2 regions of the Solibacillus cecembensis genome follow, and region 2 is predicted to be linked to the other one. Evidence: riboswitches for the same ligand, from Rfam matches in the RefSeq annotation. Region 2 holds a riboswitch; the other holds the start of a gene.
What was found. Region 2 has a riboswitch for S-adenosylmethionine ahead of ACQKIH_RS03260 (O-acetylhomoserine aminocarboxypropyltransferase/cysteine synthase family protein). Riboswitches for the same ligand answer to the same signal wherever they lie in the genome.

Region 1 (3,949 bases), on a different contig from region 2:
CAACCATTCGGTAGCGTAGAATCTGTTAAAACAGTTTCAGAATTATATGCACCACTTTCAGGTAAAGTTGTATCAGTAAACGAAGAGTTATCTGACAATCCTGAGTTTGTTAACGAATCTCCATATGAGCAAGCATGGATGGTTGTTATCGAATTAACAAATGATGCTGAGTTAGAAGAATTAATGGATGCAGACGCATACACGCAATTAACTGAGCAATAATAATCCGTACGCTAAAATCTGTTTATGCAGGTTTTGGCGTTTTTTTTCATTTCAATACTATTGGAGGGGTTCCGAATGGAGAAATGTATTATCGTAGAAGGGCGGTCAGATAAACTTCAAATTGCCCCTTTACTAGCTGAACACGTTGTGATACTTTGTACGAATGGCACGATAAGTGAAGATGAATTAATTGCATTATTAACGCCGTACGAGCAATATGAAATGGTCACGATGTTCGATGTTGATAAAAATGGAGAGAAATTGCGCAAGTTGATGAATCGTACTTATTCTGAAGCACAGCATTTAATAATTCCAAAGCAATATATTGAAGTGGCTGAGACACCAGCGCCTATTTTAATTGAACTTCTTAAAGATGCGAAATTTTTAGTAAAAGAAGGATGACGGTAGTATGGATCAATGGACGAAAGAACAATGGATAGAGCAGGTACAAAGTGGAGAGCAATGTGCCTTTTATTTATATACACCACTATGTGGGACATGTGATGTAGCGTCAAAAATGTTAACAGTAATTGAGAATTTATTACCGGATGTGCCGATTGGAAAGGCGAATATTAACTATTTAGGTGATTTTGCCATGGAGATGCAGGTAGAAAGTGTCCCGTGTTTAATCATTGCGAATAATGGGGAAATCCAAGAAAAAATATATGCATTTCAATCCGTACCTTTTTTATATACATTGTTAAAAAAAGATTGACGTTCCTAATTTCACGTGATAGAGTATCATTTATAACAAAAAACTTAATAGCGTTACTCTTATAAAGAGAGGCGGAGGGAAGTGCCCTATGAAGCCCGGCAACCAGCATCGTATGATGAAAAGGTGCCAAATCACACAAAGTTTAAAGTTTAACTTTGAGAGATGAGAGAACGGTTCAACATAAATATGTGAAAACCTTTCTACTTGTCGTCGTAGAAAGGTTTTTTTGTTTTTTAAACAGTTTGAAAATTAAGTGAAACTGCTCGCGCGAAAAAAGGTATTTTGCAAATAACGAATCAGTTATTTCAAATAAAGGAGTTCAAAAAATGATTGACTTACAAAATATATCGAAAATTTATAAGACGAAAAACGGTGAACTAAAAGCTGTAGACCAAGTAAACTTATCGATTAAGCAAGGTGAAATTTACGGTATTATCGGTTACAGTGGTGCTGGTAAAAGTACGATGATTCGACTATTAAATGGTTTAGAAAAACCAACAGTTGGTTCAGTCATTATAAATGGCAACGATATTTCAAAAGCTTCTGGAAAAAAATTACGAGATGCAAGGCAAAAGATCAGCATGATTTTCCAACATTTCAATTTACTTTGGTCGCGTACTGTGGAAGAAAATATTGCCTTTCCACTTGAAATTGCAGGAGTTTCAAAAGAACAACGAGCAAAACGTGTAGAAGAACTAATTGAGCTTGTTGGACTAGCAGGTCGAGGGAAAGCGTATCCTTCACAGTTATCAGGTGGTCAAAAGCAACGTGTCGGAATTGCCCGCGCACTTGCCAATAATCCGGAAGTTTTACTAGGTGACGAGGCAACATCTGCACTGGACCCAGAAACGACGGATTCAATTTTAGAACTGTTACTTGATATAAATAAAAAAATAGGATTGACGATTGTACTCATTACACACGAGATGCATGTTATCCGAAAAATTTGTGACCGTGTTGCCGTAATGGAAGCGGGTAAAGTAGTGGAGCAAGGCGAGGTTCTCCAAGTATTCCAAAATCCTCAAGCACCGATTACGAAAAACTTTATGGCGCAAATATCTGGAGAAACACAAGAAATACAAGCGTCACTTGAGCAAATTTTAGCCAACTATCCATCAGGGAGAATTGTAAAGCTAGGCTTTGTCGGTCAAACAACAGAGCAACCTGTTATTTCACAAATCATTAAGCAATTTGATATTGTCGTGAATATTGTACATGGCAAAATTTCAAATACGACAAGTGGCCCGCTCGGTACATTGTTTGTTCATATTGAAGGATCGAATGACCAAATTAACGCCGCTTTAGAAGTACTTGCGCAACATAAAGTTCAAACGGAGGTGATTGGACATGATTGAACAATTATTTCCGAATGTAGATTGGGCAAAGATGCTCGATGCAACATATGAAACGATTTATATGACGGTTATCGCAACCGCCGTGACATTTGTACTTGGTTTAATCATCGGAATTGTCCTATTTTTAACGAGTGATAATCAGCTATGGGCAAATAAAATCGTCCATTTCCTAACGGGGTCAGTCGTGAATATTTTCCGTTCGATTCCATTTATCGTATTAATTATTTTACTCATCCCATTCACGAAATTTTTACTTGGCACAATTCGAGGTGCCAATGCGGCATTACCAGCACTAATTATTGGTGCAGCCCCGTTCTATGCGCGGATGGTGTTGATCGCATTGCGTGAAATTGATAAAGGTGTGATTGAGGCAGCTCGTTCAATGGGGGCAAAAACGTCGACAATTGTATGGAAGGTACTCATTCCAGAAAGTTTGCCAGCATTGATTTCGGGTCTTACAGTAACGGCTGTTGCACTTGTAGGTTACACAGCGATGGCAGGGATTATTGGGGCAGGTGGACTGGGTACATCAGCATTTTTAGATGGCTTCCAACGTAACCGCCAAGACGTAACATTCGTGGCAACCGTTTTAATTTTAATCATCGTATTTATTATTCAGTATATTGGTGATGTCATTACCACAAAAGTAGATAAACGATAGTTCATGGCTCAAGCCGTAATTATAGAAAATACGTTTTGCATTATTTCTAACGATCATAACAGACGCGCGCTTTATAAAAGTGCCTTTCTGTAATGTCTAATGACTGAAAATAGGGAATGTTATGTGAAACGATAAAAAGAAAAAGGTAGGTAGGAGAAAATGAAAAAATTATTATCAAGTGTTTTATTAGGAGCATCAGTATTAGCTTTAGCAGCATGTAGTTCAGATGAAGAAACATTAATAGTAGGTGCTTCAAATACACCGCATGCAGTTATTTTAGAGCAAGTAAAACCAATTTTAAAAGAGCAAGGTATTGAACTTGAAATTGAACCTTATACAGATTATGTTTTACCAAACCAAGATCTTGACTCAGGTGATATAGATGCTAACTTCTTTCAACATATTCCGTATTACGAAGGGCAAATTGCAGATTTCGACTATGACTTTGCAAATGCGGGCGAAATTCACATTGAGCCAATCGGAATTTATTCGAAAAAATATAAAACATTAGAAGAACTTCCAGAAGGTGCTTTAGTATTACTATCAAATTCTGTATCTGATCACGGTCGTATGCTGTCATTACTTGAAGCAAAAGGATTAATCACACTTGCAGATGGTATTGATAAAACAAAAGCTGAAATTAAAGATGTTAAAGAAAATCCAAAAAACTTGAAATTTGATTACAATACAGCTCCAGAACTTTTAGTGCAAATGTACGAAAATGACGAGGGTGATGCAGTATTAATCAACTCAAACTTTGCAATTGATAATGGCATTAACCCATTAGAAGATTCAATCGCAATTGAATCAAGCGATGAGTCACCATATGTAAACATTATTGCAGTGCAATCAAAAGATAAAGATTCAAAAGAAATTAAAGCGTTAGTGGACGCTTTACATTCAAAAGAAGTGCAAGACTTCATTTTAGAAAATTGGGGCGGTTCAGTCGTACCAGTTACAAAATAATTGAAAGAAACTCCCGCAAACTGTATAAAA
Region 2 (3,949 bases):
CTTCGCATAAATCTCACCATTTGCACGTTTTTCTACCTCTGCTACATGGCGATAGCGCAGTCCCTTTTCTGTTGCTTCTGCTACTTGCGCGGCTGTAATTTTTTCAATACCAATTACTTCTACATCCGACCAGTTCGGTTGTTCACCGAATGCTAAGCTCGATAAAATCATCAACTTTTTAAATGCATCTTGACCCGAAACGTCATTAAATGGATCCGCCTCTGCATAGCCTAGACTTTGTGCCTCTTTCAATGCATCATCAAAGCTCCAGCCTTCCGCACGCATTTTCGTTAAAATGTAGTTCGTCGTCCCGTTCAAAATCCCTTGCACACGACTCACATCATTTACTAATAAAATATTTTTCATCGTTTTAATAATCGGTACGCCACCTGCAACGGAGGCCTCATAACCTACGAATACACCATTTTCCTTCGCAAGTGCTTCTAGTTCCGCGCCACGCTTTGCAAACATCACTTTATTCGCTGTAATAACATGACATTTACGTTCTACTGCTTGCTTCAAATAGCTAAATGCCGGCTCTTCATTGACAATCGCTTCAAATACAACTTGTATGCCCTGTTCAGCAAATACTTCGTTAATGCTTTCTGTCATTAAATGCTGCGTTCCTGGCACGCGCTCGCGACTTGCATCTGTTACTAAAATTTTTGAAACTTCCAACTCCACGCCCAACTTCTGGCGGAGCTCCTGCCTCTTTTCGTTTAAAATATGATAAATCCCTTGACCTACTGTGCCAAATCCTAAGATGGCTGCCTTAATTGTTGCCATTACCATTCATCCTCCAAATTCCTTATAAAAACATATCTATATGCACTTCTGATGAATCAAGTGACAAGTGTTCCCGTTCAACACGACATAGACGAACTATTCCAATAATTTATATATAAAAATTCTATCTTATATATTACATGAAAACAAGATAAATCTCTCCTACAAGGACATTTGTTTTCTCTAAACGGTCAAATTTCATTCAAATCTACTTTTGAATGAGCATATTTTGTAAAAATAAAAACGTATCCTGACCCGAAGTCAAAATACGATTTTAGCGTATATACTAATAACACAGGTTAAACTGCTAATTTCACACGATTAAAATTATGTAAATAATAATTACTTAAAACTTTTTTCATTAGTAGCTGTTCTTTTGCTGTGTAGTTCGGAATCGCATATGGACGTTGCACTAGTTGAAATTCTCCGTATTTTAAAAACCATTCTTTTGCCGGCTCTAGAAGATGCGTTGACCCATGTTCTTTGTACTGCTCGGCTACTTCCTTCACAACATAGTTTGAATTTGATAAATGATGAGTTGTCTCCGAGAAAGCACAGTTTCCAAACACCTTTTGCCACATCATATCAACATCCGCCAAAATTTCTTGAATTGCCATTGCGTTTACAAATTTCTTTAGATCATTTAGTTCATAAATAATATATGCGGCCACATTTTGTGCACTGTATACATTTCCCATTTCAAACAACTCCTTTTCATTTATTAAGATAGCGTACTTGCTCAAGGGGGTTCACTACTTGCAAGTACGCAATCTCCAAGTAACTTAAACGATGCTTCAACATTATTTACATTACTTGGTTTATAATTCCTATTTTATTACTTGGTTTTAAAATTGTCAATAATTCTTATAAAATTACTAGGTATTAAACTTTCAAAACTCGCCCCCTAACGAAATGATGAAAGGCGAGCAAGTTTCTTCTATTATATTAGGCTTGTGTTTCCACTTCTAAAGTAGACGCTATTTTCGCTAAAGCCTGTTCTAAATCTGCAATAATATCTTCAACTGCTTCCAACCCGATTGATAAGCGAATGAGCTCCTCAGATACACCAGCTACTTTTAATTCTTCCGTTGATAATTGTTGGTGAGTTGTAGATGCTGGGTGGATAATTAATGAGCGCGCGTCCCCTACATTGGCTACATGTGAGAATAATTCCACGTTGTCAATAACTTGGCGACCTGCTTCACGTCCACCTTTAATGCCAAATGTTAAAATTGAGCCAAAGCCGTTTTTCAAATATTTCTTCGCTAATTCATGTGAAGGGAAATCTTCAAACCCGTTATAGTTTACATAGTCTACGAATGGGTGGTTACGTAAATATTCCGCTACTTTTAATGTATTTTCATTGTGGCGTACGATACGCAAATGAAGCGTTTCTAGCCCTTGTAAAAAGTTAAATGCTGCATCTGCAGATAATGTTGGACCGAAATCACGTAACAGTTGAACACGTAGCTTTGTGGCAAATGCAGCCCCTGCTGTGTCAATTCCATAACGAAGTCCGTGATATGACGTATCTGGCTCAGTAAATCCATCATGACGTCCTTGTGTCCAATCAAATTTCCCTGCATCCACGACAATACCACCAATTGTCGTACCGTGACCGCCAATCCATTTTGTAGCCGAATGAATGACAACATCCGCTCCAAACTCAATTGGGTTCCCACCATATGGCGAAGCAAATGTGCTATCGATTAATACTGGTAAGCCGTTTTGATGTGCGATATTGGCTACTGCTTCAATATCTAACACATTTAAGCTTGGATTTCCTATAATTTCTGCAAATACAGCTTTTGTCTTATCTGTAATTGCACTGCGGAAATTTTCTGGGTCCTTTTCATCTACAAATTTCACCGTAATGCCGTAGCGTGGTAATGTTGTCGCAAATAAATTATACGTTCCACCGTAAAGTGAACCTGCTGCAACGATCTCGTCTCCAGCACCTGCTAAGTTTAAAATAGAAAATGCAATAGCTGCTGCACCAGATGAAAGTGCTACTGCCGCTGATCCCCCTTCTAATAAAGCAACACGCTCTTCAAAAGCACCAACAGTCGGGTTCATAATACGTGAATAAATATTGCCCGCCTCTTCTAATGCAAATAATCGCTGCGCATGAGCAGTATCTTTAAATGCATAAGCCGTTGAGCGGTAAATTGGCACCGCAATCGCACCCGTTACAGGATCTGGCTTTTGTCCTCCGTGTAGTAATAATGTTTCTGGTCGTAAATTTGTCATTAATCATAACCTCCAAAATAGTATTCGATGGTGAAATCGGTGTTATCGAGGAGGAGTTTTTTGAATGAAAAAAACCCTCTTCAGTTAAGAAGAGGGTTTGCAAATGAGCAAGTTTGCCTCCTCTTATCTTTCAAAATGCAAATTGCATCTTGTAGGAAGTAGCACCTTAGTCAGTTCGTCACTCACTGGTTGCTGGGCATCTCAGGGCCTATTCCCTCCGCCACTCTTGATAAGAGTATGTGATTTATGTTCCATCGTTGTTTCACAGTATAAAACAGATTCTAGCCATTCGTCAACAGTTAATTTAAAATTTTCTGATATTCATAATATTCCAAGCAAAAAAACCTTATCGGCGCACATAACAGCATTAACAATAGTCATCTGCATATAAATCGACTAGAATAAGCTTAAAGGAACGTTCCTTTACATTTATTTTTACATAGGGGGAGAAATTGACATGCAAACAAGAGAACTTTTACGAAGTCATTCATCGGTTCGAAAATATTCAGGTGAGCAAATTCCAAAAGAGACGATTATCGATTTAATCGAAACGGCGCAAATGGCTGCGAGCTCGCATTTTGTCCAAGCCTATAGCGTTATTTGGGTAACGGATGAAGAGAAAAAAGCAAAACTGGGTGAGCTATCAAAAAATGATTTCCAGTTCAAAACAGCGGGAGCTTCTTTCTTATTTTGCGTGGATTTCAAGCGTCTACAAGTGGCCGGTCAAAAGCACGGCGTTGACATTGTGACAGATTCAGCTGAAAACTTGCTTGTTGGTGTAGCAGACGTTTCATTATTTGCACAAAACTTTGTAGTTGCTGCTGAAGCAATGGGTTACGGCATTTGCTATATTGGTGGGGCACGTAATAACCCTGCTGAAATAAGCGAGCTATTTAATTTGCCTGAGCATGTG

Region 1: it holds a riboswitch for S-adenosylmethionine, as region 2 does, so the genes downstream of both, ACQKIH_RS17300 (methionine ABC transporter ATP-binding protein) here and ACQKIH_RS03260 (O-acetylhomoserine aminocarboxypropyltransferase/cysteine synthase family protein) in region 2, are expected to answer to the same signal.

Annotation. Positions count from the first base shown of each region.
Region 1 is NZ_JBNNMF010000022.1:8,393-12,341, forward strand. Features, by position in the region: gene gcvH (glycine cleavage system protein GcvH) at 1-222, shown strand, start outside; gene ACQKIH_RS17290 (toprim domain-containing protein) at 298-624, shown strand; gene ACQKIH_RS17295 (thioredoxin family protein) at 632-937, shown strand; SAM riboswitch class I at 994-1,106, shown strand; gene ACQKIH_RS17300 (methionine ABC transporter ATP-binding protein) at 1,264-2,292, shown strand; gene ACQKIH_RS17305 (methionine ABC transporter permease) at 2,285-2,953, shown strand; gene ACQKIH_RS17310 (MetQ/NlpA family ABC transporter substrate-binding protein) at 3,113-3,919, shown strand.
Region 2 is NZ_JBNNMF010000002.1:319,770-323,718, forward strand. Features, by position in the region: gene ACQKIH_RS03250 (homoserine dehydrogenase) at 1-786, opposite strand, end outside; gene ACQKIH_RS03255 (hypothetical protein) at 1,086-1,484, opposite strand; gene ACQKIH_RS03260 (O-acetylhomoserine aminocarboxypropyltransferase/cysteine synthase family protein) at 1,732-3,036, opposite strand; SAM riboswitch class I at 3,157-3,272, opposite strand; gene nfsA (oxygen-insensitive NADPH nitroreductase) at 3,494-3,949, shown strand, end outside.